Regions from separate parts of the Pantoea sp. GABEPS69 genome, predicted to be linked through region 2. Evidence: predicted binding sites of a transcription regulator. Region 2 holds the regulator's gene; each other region holds the start of a gene.
What was found. The regulator Fur, encoded in region 2, represses iron uptake genes when iron is present. The targets are predictions, from matches to a motif close to ATAATAATGAGAACNACTATCAA.
Positions count from the first base shown of each region.

Region 1: the regulator Fur is predicted to act here: its motif matches at 2,878-2,900, upstream of PVE98_RS17530 (isochorismate synthase).
Region 3: the regulator Fur is predicted to act here: its motif matches at 1,071-1,093, upstream of fepD (Fe(3+)-siderophore ABC transporter permease).
Region 4: the regulator Fur is predicted to act here: its motif matches at 851-873, upstream of exbB (tol-pal system-associated acyl-CoA thioesterase).

Region 1 is NZ_CP118618.1:3,593,881-3,597,605, reverse strand. It holds gene PVE98_RS17540 (isochorismatase) at 1-27, opposite strand, end outside; gene PVE98_RS17535 ((2,3-dihydroxybenzoyl)adenylate synthase) at 45-1,661, opposite strand; gene PVE98_RS17530 (isochorismate synthase) at 1,672-2,850, opposite strand; gene fepB (Fe2+-enterobactin ABC transporter substrate-binding protein) at 3,028-3,725, shown strand, end outside.
Region 2 is NZ_CP118618.1:2,861,171-2,864,895, forward strand. It holds gene seqA (replication initiation negative regulator SeqA) at 1-267, opposite strand, end outside; gene ybfF (esterase) at 518-1,282, shown strand; gene ybfE (LexA regulated protein) at 1,438-1,713, shown strand; gene fldA (flavodoxin FldA) at 1,848-2,378, shown strand; gene fur (ferric iron uptake transcriptional regulator) at 2,733-3,176, shown strand; gene PVE98_RS14020 (hypothetical protein) at 3,236-3,631, opposite strand.
Region 3 is NZ_CP118618.1:3,589,644-3,593,368, reverse strand. It holds gene entS (enterobactin transporter EntS) at 1-1,001, opposite strand, end outside; gene fepD (Fe(3+)-siderophore ABC transporter permease) at 1,146-2,135, shown strand; gene fepG (iron-enterobactin ABC transporter permease) at 2,132-3,112, shown strand; gene PVE98_RS17505 (ATP-binding cassette domain-containing protein) at 3,109-3,725, shown strand, end outside.
Region 4 is NZ_CP118618.1:593,520-597,244, reverse strand. It holds gene exbD (TonB system transport protein ExbD) at 1-36, opposite strand, end outside; gene exbB (tol-pal system-associated acyl-CoA thioesterase) at 41-766, opposite strand; gene PVE98_RS02940 (TRAP transporter substrate-binding protein) at 1,119-2,096, shown strand; gene PVE98_RS02935 (TRAP transporter small permease) at 2,143-2,649, shown strand; gene PVE98_RS02930 (TRAP transporter large permease) at 2,659-3,725, shown strand, end outside.

The sequences.
Region 1 (3,725 bases), 730 kb from region 2:
ATATGAGGTCAGTTTTGGAATAGCCATAAAATCTCCGGAACAGGTCAGGCTTGCGCTTGTTGATCGGCAAGCTGTTGGCGCAGGCGTTTCTTGTCTACTTTGCCGACGGGCGTCAGCGGCAGCGCATCCACGCAGGTAATACGATCGGGCAGTTTATATTCGGCGACGCCCAGCTCGCGCAGATGGCGGCGCAGCGCCACCGGCTTGAGCGGCTGACGCGCGACGATAAAGGCGCAGCTTTTTTCACCCATCAGCTCGTCATGCATCGACACCAGCGCCGCATGGATCACGTCCGTATGGCGCTGCAGCAGGTTTTCGATCTCCTCGGCAGCAATCTTTTCGCCGCCGCGGTTGATCTGATCTTTCTCACGCCCCTGCACGGTGATATAGCCCTGCGGGTTAATCTCGATCAGATCGCCCGAGCAGTAAAAACCGTCGGCGTCGAAGCTGGCGGCGTTGTGCTCCGGGCTTTTATAGTAGCCGCGGAAGGTATAGGGGCCGCGCGTCATCAGGCGGCCAATGGCGCCGGTCGGCAGCGGATCGCCGTTCTCGTCGGCTACCCAGACCTCATCGTCCGGCGAAATCGGACGGCCCTGAGTCGTGAGAATGGTGCGCTCGTCGTCGTCGAACCGGGTGTAGTTCACCAGCCCTTCGGCCATGCCGAACACCTGCTGCAGCCGGCAGCCGATCTCGCTCTGAATGCGCGCCGCCAGCGTTTCGCCCAGTTTGGCGCCGCCGACCTGCATCCGCTGCAGCGACGCCAGCGCCTGGTTGCTGCCCCACTCCTGGATCGCCTGCAGCCACAGGCTGACGGCGGGCGGCACCAGGCCGGTATCGGTGACCTGGTGCTTTTCAATCAGCGGGAAGCAGTTCGTCGCGCTGGGATCCTCGGCCAGAATCACCTGGCCGCCCGCGTAGAAGACGCCGAGCGCGCCGGGCGAGCTCATCGCAAAGTTATGCGGCGCGGGCAGGGCGATCAGATAACGCGTGTCGGCGGTGACCGCGCAGATCTCGTCGCTGGCGCGGATGCTGTAGTAGTAGTCGTTGTGGGTGCGCGGGATCAGCTTCGGCGTGCCGGTGCTGCCGCCAGAGAGCTGGAAAAAGGCGACTTCGTCAGCGGCGGTCGGCGTCGGCTGAAAATCGCCCGCCGCTTCGGCCATGAGCGCTTCCAGCGTGTTTTCCGGCTGGTTGTCATTGCGCAGGATCACCTGCCGCAGCGACGGCTGCGCGGCGCACAGCGCGTCGATAAAACTGTCGTCGGCGAACAACGCATGGCGGCGATCGGCGATCAGCAGCGCGGGTTCGATCTGCGCGGCGTAGGCCTGCAGCTCGGTGCGCTGGTGGCTGAACAGCGCATAGACCGAGGCGACGCCCAGCTTGAACAGGGCGAAAACGGTAACGTAGAAGTCGGCGACGTTGCCAAGCTGCACCAGCGCGGTGTCGCCGTTTTTCAATCCGCGGCGCTGTAGCGCGGCGGCGAGGTTGTCGCTGCGCTGCGCCAGCTGACGGTAGCTCAGCCGCAGATCGCCTTCGATAACGGCGATGGCGTCGCTATTTTCATGACGCGCCAGGATATCGGTCATCGGCACATCCAGCCAGTAGCCTTTCTCGCGGTAGCGTGCCGCCAGATCGTCTGGCCAGCGATGGTAAGGGATCGACATGGTATTTCCTTTATTGCAGTCCAAAAGCACGCAGCATGGTGTCGAGTTTGACACCTGTCTCGCGCCATTCTGATTCCGGTTGCGAATCGGCCACGATGCCCGCGCCGGCAAACAGGCGCACCCGCGCGCCGTGCACGGTGCCGCAGCGGATAGTCACGACCCATTCGCCGTTGCCCTGCTCGTCGCACCAGCCGACGATGCCGCCGAACAGGCGGCGGTCAAACGGCTCCAGCGTCTGGATCAGCTGCTGCGCGCGCCTGTGCGGGAAGCCGCTCAGCGCCGGCGTCGGATGCAGCAGGCAGGCGAGCGACAGCGCGTTCTCCTGCTCGTCGAGCGCTTCGCCGTCAATCTGCGTCGCCAGATGCCACAGCGTGGCGGTGGTGAGCAGAGAAGGGGTGGCGGGCACCGAGAGCAGGCGGCTGCGCGGCTGCAGCACCTCGCGCATCGCGTCGGTCACCAGCTTGTGCTCGTGGCGATCTTTCGTCGACTGCATCAGGGCGTCGCCTGCGGCCCTGTCGCGCTGCGCGTCGGCGTCGCGTCGCGCGGAGCCGGCCAGCGGGCAGGAGCTGAAATCACGCCCCGCTTTACGCAGCATCAGCTCCGGGCTGGCGCCCACCAGCGAGCCGCCCTGCGGCAGCGGCAGGTGAAAGTGATAGCTGTTCGGGTTTTGCGCCACGATGCGCTGCATCAGCGCGGCGATATCCACCGGCTGCTCCGTCACGATATCCATCAGGCGCGACAGCACGACTTTATCCAGTTCGCCGCGCTGCGTTGCAGCCACGGCCTCTGCCACCATGGCGGTAAATACATCGTGCTCCGGCATGGCGGCACGGCGGCGCACCTGCGGCAGCGGCGCCTGAACGGCGGGCAGCGCAGCCTGAAGATCGGCGCGGTTGAAGGTCTGATGCGATTCCGGAATAAACAGCGCGGCGGGCTGCGTGACGTCGAAGGGGATGGCGCCGACCAGAATCGGATGGGCGATGCCCTGTTTTTTTGCCGATGCGAAGTGGCGTCGCAGCTGCTGTTGAAAGTCGCCGTTCAGCGCGTCGCCATCGGTCGCCGGCGTGGCGATCGTGGTGTAGCAGCCTTGCGTAGCGATACTGCGCCACGGGGATGTGAAGATAAATCCCCGGCACAGCGCGGAGAAATCCTCAAGCAGGGGATTTCCAAACGTCAACGTTTCCACCATAATTTTCACCTATAAATGATAAGATAACTAATAATGATTATCATTTGTATTGTGGTTCTGTAACCTACGTTGATTAGGCTGGAGTGTCAATAAATTCGCGGCAGTGAGCGCGCGATCTCAGCATGATGCGTAGAGGCGACAGAAGGTTGTATTACAGTAAAAGGTGGACTGAATCTTATGTTTAAGCGGATTTTTACCACGGTGGCCGCGCTGGCTTTCATGACCGTGCTGGCTCACCCGGACGCGCGGGCGGAAGGCGGCTGGCCGCGCACGCTGCAAAGCGCCGGCGGTAGCGTCACGCTGGAGAAAGCGCCGCAGCGCATTGTCTCTACCAGCGTCACCCTGACCGGCTCGCTGCTGGCGATCGACGCGCCGGTCATCGCCAGCGGGGCGACCGCGCCGGGCAGCCGACTGGCGGACGAGCAAGGCTTTTTCCGTCAGTGGAGCGACGTCGCGAAGCGTAAAAATCTCAAGCGGCTCTATATTGGTGAACCGAGCGCCGAAGCGGTGGCCGCCGAAGCGCCAGATCTGATTATCGTCAGCGCGACCGGCAATGACTCCGCGCTCAAGCTGGTGGATCAGTTCTCGGCTATCGCGCCGACGCTGGTGGTGAACTATGACGATAAAAGCTGGCAGCAGCTGGTGACGCTGCTCGGCGAAGCGACTGGCCACGAGGCGGATGCGGCGGCGCGCGTGAAGGCGTTCGATGCGCAAGAGGCGGCGCTGAAGCAGAAAATCACGCTGCCGCCGCAGCCGGTTTCCGCGATGGTATTTAACGGCGGCGGCCGCGCGGTGAACCTGTGGACCCGCGAATCGGCGCAGGGCAAGCTACTGGAGCAGCTCGGCTTTACGCTCGCCGTGCCGCCTGCGGATCT
Region 2 (3,725 bases):
CGCTTTCTTCTGTTCGGCATATTCGTCGGACAGCAGCAGCTCACGCACGGCGCGCACGCGATCCTGCGGGCGGTTTTCCGCGCGCACAGGCTGGATCGTTTTTTGCGCCGCGTCGCCAGCGGCTAACGGCGCCGCTGCCGCAGGCGCACTTTGACCGGCATTAAATTTTAGCATCCGCCGTAAAATGTCAGAGGCGCTCTCGCCGATATGTTGCGTGTGGCTGGCGATATAGCGGTAGAGGTCTTCGTCAACTTCGATCGTTTTCATCTTTTTCCGTACGGTTTCGACTCGTGACAGAACCACGCCAGCCTGAAAAACGCCGTTGCAACGCTCGGTTGCTGGCGAGACAGGCGGGTTCTAACATAAGGATTATAAAGTTAAATCCAGGCGGGCTGATAGCCTTCGCACGCTCAGACGGCAAAAGTCGGAATATGCCCTAAAGCCTGCCGTGTCGTCGCGCCTGGAAAGGTGAAAGCATGATAACCTAACCCAAGGTCCCCATCTTAAGAACTTTGCCATGATTTTAAATGCTCGTCTGCAAACTGACCAATCAATCGCTGCTTCCTTGCCCATCCTGTTTATTCACGGCCTGTTCGGCAGTCTGGATAACCTCGGCGTGCTGGCGCGCGGCCTGAAAGACGCGGGCCCGCTGATACAGGTAGATGTGCGCAACCACGGCCTGTCGCCGCGCGCCGACGAGATGAGCTATCGCGCCATGGCGCAGGATATGCTCGACACCCTGGATGCGCACCAGATCGATCGCGTCGCCGTTATCGGCCACTCAATGGGCGGAAAAATCGCCATGGCGATGAGCGCGCTGGCGCCACAGCGCCTGGAGAGGCTGGTGATGATCGACATCGCGCCGGTAGATTATCAGACGCGACGCCACGACGAGATTTTCGCCGCCATCCGTGCCGTTAGCGACGCGGGCGTGCGCCAGCGCAGCGAGGCCGCGCAGGTGATGCGTGCTCATATAAAGGAAGAAGGCGTCATCCAGTTTATTCTCAAATCGTTTCAGGATGGCGAGTGGCGCTTCAACGTTCCGGCGCTATGGGAAAATTACGCTACAATATCTGGCTGGGAAGCGGTGCCGCCCTGGCCGCATCCCGCGCTCTTTATACGCGGCGGCGACTCGCCCTATCTCGACAACCAGCATCGCGACGCGCTGCTACGTCAGTTTCCCGCCGCGCATGCGCACGTCATCAGCGGCGCCGGCCACTGGGTGCACGCCGAGAAACCTGATGCCGTATTGCGCAGCGTCCGCCGCTTTTTTGCGCTTTAAAAGCAAAAGCTTGCCGTTCGCGGTTTAGCATTGGCGTCATCACTTCGGCTGGAGTATGATGGCGCGCTAAATTTTGCCGCTGCTCATTTTTTTGCCGCGGCAATGGCCCATTTCGTTATAAACGCGCCTGCTCGCGCCGCTAGTTTTACTAACCCATGGCAAAAGAACACACTGACCGCACTACGCTGGATCTGTTTGCAAACGAGCGTCGGCCCGGTCGACCGAAAACCAGTCCGCTCTCGCGTGATGAACAGCTGCGCATCAATAAGCGCAATCAACTGAAACGTGACAAAGTGCGCGGGCTGCGTCGTGTCGAACTCAAAATGACCAGCGAAGCCGTGGATGCGTTAAACACCCTGGCTGAGCAGCGCAATATCAGCCGCAGCGAACTGATTGAACAAATGCTGCTGGCGCAACTCAAACTGGGCTGAATAGCGCAAAGCGCACGCAGAAGCAAATGGAGCGGCTTTTCGAGTTCCGCCCTTTTGCCCGCTCTGCTATCATTCGCTTAATTGTGCGCTCTGCGCATGCACTCATTATCAGGATTTAAGAGGTTATTTACCCCATGGCAATCGTAGGCATCTTCTTTGGCAGCGATACCGGCAACACCGAAAACATTGCAAAAATGATCCAGAAACAACTGGGCAAAGAGGTTGCGGAAGTGCATGACATTGCCAAGAGCACGAAAGAAGATCTCGAGGCGTTCGATATCCTGCTGCTGGGCATTCCGACCTGGTACTACGGCGAAGCGCAGTGCGACTGGGACGACTTCTTCCCGACGCTGGAAGAGATCGATTTCAACGGCAAGCTGGTCGCGCTTTTCGGCTGCGGCGATCAGGAAGACTATGCGGAATATTTCTGCGACGCGATGGGCACCATTCGCGACATTATCGAGCCGAACGGCGCGGTGATCGTCGGCCACTGGCCGACCGAAGGCTACCATTTCGAAGCCTCTAAAGGTCTGGCGGACGACAAGCACTTCCTCGGCCTGGCGATTGACGAAGATCGTCAGCCGGAACTGACCAATCAGCGCGTCGAGGCCTGGGTTAAGCAGATTTCCGATGAGCTGCAGCTGCAGGCGATCATCGAAGCCTGATTACCCACATACTCAATGTGGGCGCTGGCTCACATTGAGTTAATGGTTTTTCCTATAGAAATAATAGCTACAGATTTTTAACTTTTATCTCTGATTCTGTACAATACCCACATCGGTTATCTGCTTATTTCTTCCGCGAGGTCAGGAAGTTAGCGAGATGATAACGAACCTCCTGCATTTCTCCGCCCGGCGCCGTTACGCATCTTCTTACAGCCCGTGTTGATTTCAGGCGTTTCCCTCGGTTTTCATTTCAAAACTTCACCTCTATAATGAGACGCAAATGAGAATAGACACCGAACGACATTCAAGGCAAGGCGCCTCAAGTAACCAGCAAAGTAACAGGACAATATCCGCATGACTGACAACAACACCGCATTAAAGAAGGCTGGCCTGAAAGTCACGCTGCCCAGACTTAAAATTCTGGAAGTGCTTCAGGAACCTCAGTGCCATCACGTCAGCGCGGAAGATCTGTATAAACGCCTGATTGATATGGGCGAAGAGATTGGTCTGGCTACCGTTTATCGCGTACTGAACCAGTTTGACGATGCGGGCATCGTGACGCGTCATAACTTCGAAGGCGGAAAATCGGTTTTCGAACTGACCCAGCAGCATCATCACGATCACCTGATCTGCCTCGACTGCGGTAAAGTTATCGAATTTAGCGACGAATCAATCGAATCGCGCCAGCGAGATATTGCTACCCGCCACGGCATCAAGCTGACGAACCACAGCCTCTATCTCTATGGACACTGCTCGCTGGGCGATTGCCGCGAAGACGAAACGCTCCACGATCAGTAAAGATGTGTGCTATGCAGTAATTCTATAAGCCGGTCTGTGTACCGGCTTTTTTTATGCCGTCAGCCGACCAGCGTTTCGTGCAGATAGCGCCAGCGGGGAATCGACGTGGTGCAGTCGAGGATCGCCAGCGAGATGCGCGCCTGATCGCTGCCGTTAATCATCTGCAGCTCGCGATACTGAATAGTGACCTCATCTTTGCCCTGAGAGATTACCGCGTGTTCGCTGGTGGCGATGCGCATGCCTTCGCGACGCCCCTGTAGCTGACGAAACAACTCTTCCGTTTGATTCAAATCGAGCAGCCGACCCTGCGGCGTGACCATGCGGAAATCGGGATGGAAGTGCGAAAGCAGCAGTTCGAAGGTATCGTCTTCGCCTGAAGGCTGATTGAATATACGTTCGATTAACTGATGTAAAACTACCACGCTGTGTTTTGCTTCCTGACCAAGAGCCGTCATCATTTTTCCTTTTTATGCCCGCATAGCCTCTTCAAAGAGCGAATAGCCTACCTGAAAAAACGAAATTCACATCTGGAAATTGATTAATTTTCGT
Region 3 (3,725 bases), 730 kb from region 2:
TGGTACTGCACCAGGCTGTTAACGGCGCTGCAGTAGCCGAACGCCGCCAGGCAGGCAAGGCCAAGGGCGAACTGCGGCATCAGGCTGAAGGCGCCAAGCGCGAGGAAAGCGGCGACGGCGCTGGCTAACATCACTTTGCCTGGCTGCGGCGTCTGCGCCAGCCGTCCGCTGGTCAGCGCGCCCAGCGCCGCGCCGAGCGGCACGGCGGCGTACATCAGTCCCAGCTCATCGAGGCTGACCTGCCAGTGCGGCGCCAGCGCCGGATAGAGCACGCGCACCGCGCTCGCCAGCGTGACCAGCGCGCCGATCAGCGCCGCCATGCCCACCAGCGGCGCGGCGAACAGAAATTGTACGCCGCTGGCGAGCGCTCGCAGCGGATGTTCGCGCGGCTGCGGCGGCGGCGGCATCACGGGCAGCCGCAGCAGGGTCAACACGGTGAGCAGCGTGCCGAGGGCGGCGAGGCCGTAGTTCCACGCCGCGCCGCCGTGCGCCAGCACCAGCCCGCCGACGGCGGGAGAGAGAATCGCGCCGAAGCGCACCGTGAGCATGGTAATGGCGCCCGCCTGCATCAGGTTTTCGCGTCCCACCAGCGCCGGCGTCGCCGCCAGCAGCGCCGTGACGCCGATCGCGCCGAAGAAACCATCCCACAGGCCGAGCAAAAAGACCGCGCTGACCGACGGCGTCGGCAGCGAGGCGTTAACGGCGAGCGCCACGAAGCCGAGGCCGCAGGTAGATCGCGCAATCAGGATTAGCCGTTTGCGCTCGTAGCGATCCGCCAGCACGCCGCCGGTGAGCAGTCCGACGAACATGCCCGCGCCCGCCAGGGTCACCGCCAGCCCGACCAGCGCGGGCGAGCGGGTCAGCTGCTGGATCTGTACCGGCACGGCAATCGCCAGCATGCCGAGCGCGACGATAGAGATAAAACGGGCGATAAAGACGGCGCGAAAAGCGGGATGCGTCTTCAACAGGCTGAGATCGATGAGAAGGGAGGGTTTGTTCATTGCTTCGCCTTTTGCTGCGGTTTTCCTCGCTATGGTCGAGGCGAATCATGGTAACATACAAAAATACGAGTAATAACGATAACAAGTATCATTATCAAATTGACGCGTTCGCTGCGTCAGTGAACAGTGAAGGTTCGGAACGTTATGCGCCAACTCACCGCAATAGCCGCTTCAGGGACGCTGCTGTTGCTCCTGCTCGCGCTCAGCCTAATGCTCGGCGCCAAATCGATCGCCATTCATGATGTTTACCTGGCCCTCACTACCCGCTGCGGCAGCGCCGACTGCGTTATCGTGCGCGAGGCGCGGCTGCCGCGCACCCTTGCCGGCCTGCTGGCGGGCTGCGCGCTCGGACTGGCGGGCGCGCTGATGCAGAGCCTGACGCGCAATCCGCTTGCCGATCCCGGCATTCTCGGCGTTAACGCGGGCGCAGGTTTCGCCGTGGTGCTGGGCATTGCCCTGTTCGGCGCGGATTCGCCGGCCGACTGGCTCGGCTTCGCCTTCGTCGGCGCGCTGCTGGCGTCGCTGCTGGTGGCGCTGACCGGCGCGCTCGGCGGCGGCCGCGTCAATCCGGTGCGCCTGACCCTGGCGGGCGTGGCGCTCGGCGCGGTGCTGGAAGGGCTGACTTCCGGACTCTCGCTTCTCAACCCCGATATTTACGATCATCTGCGCTTCTGGCACAGCGGCTCGCTGGATATTCGCAGCTTTGCCGTGCTGCGCGCCACCTGGCCAGCGGTAGCGGTCGGCGCGCTGATCGCGCTGCTGCTGGCGCGCGCGCTCAATACCCTGAGCATGGGCGGCGATCTGGCGACGGCGCTCGGCACGCGCGTGGCGCGTACCCAACTGCTGGGGCTGCTGGCTATCGCCCTGCTGAGCGGCGCCGCCACGGCCGCCGTCGGCCCCATCGCCTTTGTCGGGCTGATGACGCCGCATCTGGCCCGCTGGCTGTGGGGCAACGACCACCGCTGGATGCTGCCCGGCATGCTGCTGATCACCCCCTGTCTGCTGCTGGCCGCCGATATTCTGGGCCGCCTGATGGTGCCGGGCGAACTGCGCGTCTCGGTGGTCACCGCGCTGCTCGGCGCGCCGATGCTGATCGTGCTGGTGCGCCGCAAGCTGGGGAGAGGGCAGGTATGAGTCGGGCGATGATGCACGCCATCTGGCTGCTGGCGGCCTGCGCGCTGCTGGCCTTTTTCGGCGTTACGCGCGGCGCGCTGCCGGTTACGGGCGCGCAACTCTGGCAGCTGGTTACCGGCGAGGCGGCGCGCAACGTTCAGCTGATCGTGCTGGAGTGGCGGCTGCCGCGCGTGGCGATGGCGCTGCTGCTCGGCGCGGCGCTCGGGATCAGCGGCGCGATTTTTCAGTCGCTGTTGCGCAACCCGCTCGGCAGCCCCGATATTCTCGGCTTCAATACCGGCGCCTATAGCGGCGTGCTGGTGGCGCTGGTGCTGTTTCAGCAAAACAGCGAGGCGATGACGCTGGCGGCATTGCTGGGCGGCGTGTTGACCGCTGGCGTAGTTTATCTGTTCGCCTGGCGCAACGGCGTAGAGACCTTCCGGCTGATTATCGTCGGCATCAGCGTGCGCGCGCTGCTGATGGCGCTTAACGGCTGGCTGATTATCAGCGCCTCGCTGGAGGCGGCGCTCAGCGCCGGGCTGTGGAGCGCCGGATCGCTTAACGGCATCACCTGGGCGAAAACCGCGCCGGCGGTTGCCGTGCTAGCGGCGGCGCTGCTGCTGACCGCGCTGCTGGCGCGGCGTATGCGCCTGCTGGAGATGGGCGACGACACCGCCTGCGCGCTGGGCGTGCCGGTAGAGCGCAGCCGGCTGTGGCTGATGCTGCTCGGGGTGGTGCTGACCGCCGCCTCGACCGCGCTGGCCGGCCCCATTTCGTTCGTCGCTCTGCTGGCACCGCAGATCGCTCGTCGCCTGTGCGGCGGCATCAAAGGCGCGCTGCCGCTGGCGGCGCTGTGCGGCGCGCTGCTGCTGCTGGCGGCGGACTATGCTGCGCAGCATCTTTTCCTGCCGTATCAGCTGCCGGTCGGTGTGATTACCGTCAGCCTTGGCGGACTTTATTTGATTGCACTACTGGTCAGGGAGGCGCGACGCCAATGACAGAGAAGATTGCGCGCCTGCAGGGCGACGCGCTGACGCTGGGCTACGAGAAAAAAGTGGTGGCGGAGGGGCTGTCGGTGACCATTCCGGATGGCGAACTGACGGTGATCATCGGCCCCAACGCCTGCGGCAAATCGACGCTGCTGCGCGCGCTGAGCCGCCTGGCGCCGCCGCTGAAGGGGCAGGTGCTGCTCGACGGCGAGGCGATTTCGCGCCTCTCCACCAAAGAGGTGGCGCGGCGTCTCGGTCTGCTGCCGCAGAGTTCGCAGGCGCCCTCCGGCATCAGCGTCAGCGAGCTGGTGGCGCGCGGGCGCTATCCGCATCAGCCGCTGTTCGGCCGCTGGCGCGACGAGGACGAAGCGGCGGTGCAGCAGGCGATGCAGGCGACCGGCGTGGCGGATATCGCCGCGCAGCCGGTGGATCAGCTTTCCGGCGGCCAGCGCCAGCGCGTCTGGATCGCCATGGTGCTGGCGCAGCAGACGCCGCTGCTGCTGCTGGACGAACCCACCACCTGGCTCGATATTACCCATCAGATCGAACTGCTGGAGCTGATGCAGGATCTCAATCAGCAGCATGGCCGCACGCTGGTGGTGGTGCTGCACGATCTGAATCA
Region 4 (3,725 bases), 1.8 Mb from region 2:
GTCGGTTTCCAGATCGTCGTTTAATCGCATCGCCATAAACTTAACCTACGCGTAATTTCTGAGCGGTCGGGCGAGCTTCAGCGCTTTTCGCGTTAAGGTTGCCCAGGTCGATATCGCGGCTCTGCAGCAGCAGAATCTGCGCGGCCACGTCGCCCAGCGACGCTTTATAGCCCACGATCATGCGCGCGAAAACGTTATAGATCACCACCGCGGGAATCGCCGCCACCAGGCCGATAGCGGTGGCCAGCAGCGCTTCGGCGATGCCGGGCGCGACAACCGCCAGATTGGTGGTCTGGGTCTGCGCGATACCGATAAAGCTATTCATAATGCCCCAGACCGTCCCGAACAGGCCGATAAACGGTGCGACGGAACCGATAGTGGCGAGGAAGCCGTTGCCGCGACCGGCGTGGCGGCTAAAGGCGGCGACGCGGCGCTCAAGGCGAAAGCTGGTGCGCTCTTTAATGCCGTCGGTATCTTCGACGCCCGCCGAAAGCGCAATCTCGTTTTGCGCATCATTCAGCAATGCCGCGCTGTGGCTGTGGCTCTTGAACTGCGCGGCGGCGCGGGCGGCGTCGCCCAGGCTGCGGGCTTCGCCCAGCGCCTGCTGCTCGCTTTTCAGTCGACGTTTCGCCGCGCTAAGCTCGGCAAACTTTCCGAAAAAAATCGCCCAGGTGACGACCGACGCCAGCAACAGGCCGATCATTACCACTTTTACCACGATATCGGCATGTTGATACATGCCCCAAACAGAGAGATCCGTTTGCATTAAGTCACTGGCTACCACGCTGCGTCTCCAACTTCATATGCAGGAATAATGGATAAGCGCGAATAATAGCAAAAAACCGGCGAATTGATAGTAGTTCTCATTACTATTTACAAACAGTACGCCGCTCTCACCGGGCTGTTGCCAACCTTTTATGACACTTTTCAGCGCTATTTCAGAAATGTGATTTCCCGTATAAATTTATTAAAACATCGTTTCAAAATGTGAGCTTGTTCATTTAATCAACATTGCCGCATTTTCAGCCAGCACGATTTGCTTATTCTGGCAGCACGCGGGCCACTTCCTCTGCCGCCTATGACCTGTGCCCTCCTCTATCTGCCTGGAGAAAAAAATAATGAGAGTGAATAAATGGATCCTTGCCGTTTCCGTCTCTGCTGCGCTTGGCCTGAGCGCGGCTCCGGCATCGGCGAAGGTATTAAAAGTGGCGGAGGTCCAGCCCGCTGGCTACCCCACCGTCGTGGCGCTGCAGCATATGGGCGACAAGCTGAAACAGGCGACTAACGGGCGGCTGGAGATGAAAGTCTACGCTGGCGGCGTGCTGGGCGATGAAGATCAGACGCTGCAGCAGGTGCAGCTCGGCGCCATCGATATGATCCGCGTCTCGCTGGCACCGGTCACCACCATCGCGCCGGAAACCAGCGTGCTGACGCTGCCCTACATCTTTCGCGACGTCGACCATATGCACAAGGTGCTGGACGGTGAGGTCGGCAAGCAAATTGTCGACAAATTCGACGCCGACGCCAACGCGCGCATGGTGTTTCTCGGCTGGACCGACGCGGGCGAACGCAACATGATCACTAAAAAGCCGCTCAGCAAGCCGGACGATCTCAAAGGAATGAAAATCCGCGTGCAGAACAGCGCCATCTCGCTGGCAACGCTGAAAGCGATGGGCGCCAACCCGGTGGCGATGGGCGTCAGCGAAGTCTTCAGTGCCATGCAGACCGGCGTGGTGGACGGCACCGAGAACAACCCGCCGACCTTCGTCGCTCACAACTATCTGCCGGTCGCGAAGTACTACACCCTGACCGGCCACTTTATCCAGCCGGAGATGATCCTCTTCTCAAAAACCTCGTGGGCGCGCCTGTCGCCGGAAGACCAGGCGCTGCTGAAAAAGCTCGGCAAAGAGGCGCAGGATGAAGAGCGCCAGCTGTGGGCGACCTACACCCAGCAGTCGATCGAGAAGATGAAAGCGGGCGGCGTGACCTTTCAGGAGACCGACAGAGACTATTTCATGAAAGCGACGCAGCCGGTGCGCGATCAGTTTGGCGGCAAATATCAGGATCTGATGACGCAAATCGCCGACGTTAAATAACCTTCCGCCGCCGCGCCTTCCGCGCGGCGTTATTCAGGTAACGCATATGAACCGATACTCTCGTCTGATGGATGGGCTCTATCTGCTGTGCATGGGCATCGCCGCCGTCGCGCTGTTGATTATGGTGACGGTGATCCCTATCGGCATTTTCGCTCGCTATGTGCTTAACGGCGCGCTGGCCTGGCCCGAGCCGGTCGCCATCGTCTGCATGATTATTTTTACCTTTATCGGCGCGCCGGTCGGTTTTCGCGCCGGCACCCATATTTGCGTCTCGATGGTGACCGATCGCCTGTCGCCTGCCGCGCAGCGGCTGATGCTGCGCCTGTGCGATCTGCTGATGGTGGTGACCTGTTTGATCATCTTTCAGGCGAGCTACAACCTGTGCGTGGCGATGTGGATCCAGCCGCTCGCCTCGCTGCCCTCGGTGACCTACGGCGAGATGTATCTGCCGATCCCCATCGGCGCGCTGTTTACCCTGTTGTTTGTTATCGAGCGGCTGCTGAACGGCGATCAAAGCCAGCGGCCTGTGGTGGTTTTAGGCGGTACCCATTAAGGAGCGACCATGGACGCATTGATGTTGATCGGCAGCCTGGTTGTGCTGCTGTTGTTGGGATTTCCCGTCGCCTTCGCCGTGGGCCTCAGCGCCTTTATCGGCGCATGGTGGATCGATCTGCCGCTGGAAGCGGTGGTTATTCAAATTACGAACGGCGTCAATAAGTTCTCGCTGCTTACCATCCCCTTCTTTATCCTGGCGGGGGCGATTATGGCGGAAGGCGGCATCGCGCGGCGGCTGGTGAACTTCGCCTATATCTTTGTCGGCTTTATTCGCGGCGGGCTGTCGCTGGTGAATATCGTCGCCTCGACCTTTTTCGGCGCGATTTCCGGCTCGTCGGTGGCGGATACCGCTTCGATCGGCTCGGTGATGATCCCGCAGATGGAGCAGAAAGGCTATCCGCGCGACTTCGCGGCGGCGGTCACCGCCAGCGGCTCGGTGCAGGCGGTGCTGACGCCGCCCAGCCATAACTCGGTGATTTATTCGCTGGCGACCGGCGGCGTGGTGACCATCTCCTCGCTGTTCGTCGCCGGCATCTTTCCCGGCCTGCTGCTGGGCTTCTGCCTGATGGTGATGTGCCTCGCCTTCGCGCGCAAGCGCGGCTATCCCAAAGGTGAGCGCATTCCGTTTCGCCAGGCGGTGAAGATCTTCTTCGACGCCTTCTGGGGTCTCTTTACCATCGTAATTATCCTGGGCGGTATTCTCTCCGGCATTTTTACCGCGTCGGAGTCGGCGGCGATCGCCTGCCTCTGGGCCTTCTTCGTCACCATGTTCATCTACCGCGACTTTAAATGGAGCCAGCTGCATATCCTGCTGTTCCGCACTATTAAGACGGTGACTATCGTGATGGTGCTGATCGCCTTCGCGGCGGGCTTCGGCGCGGTGATGACCTTTATGCAGCTGCCGACCATTATCACCGACGCCTTTACCAGCCTGTCGGATAACAAGTACGTTATCCTGATGTGCATCAACCTGCTGCTGCTGGTAATCGGCACGCTGATGGATATGGCGCCGATTATCCTGATCCTGACGCCGGTGCTGCTGCCGGTGGCGACCGCGCTTGGCATCGATCCGGT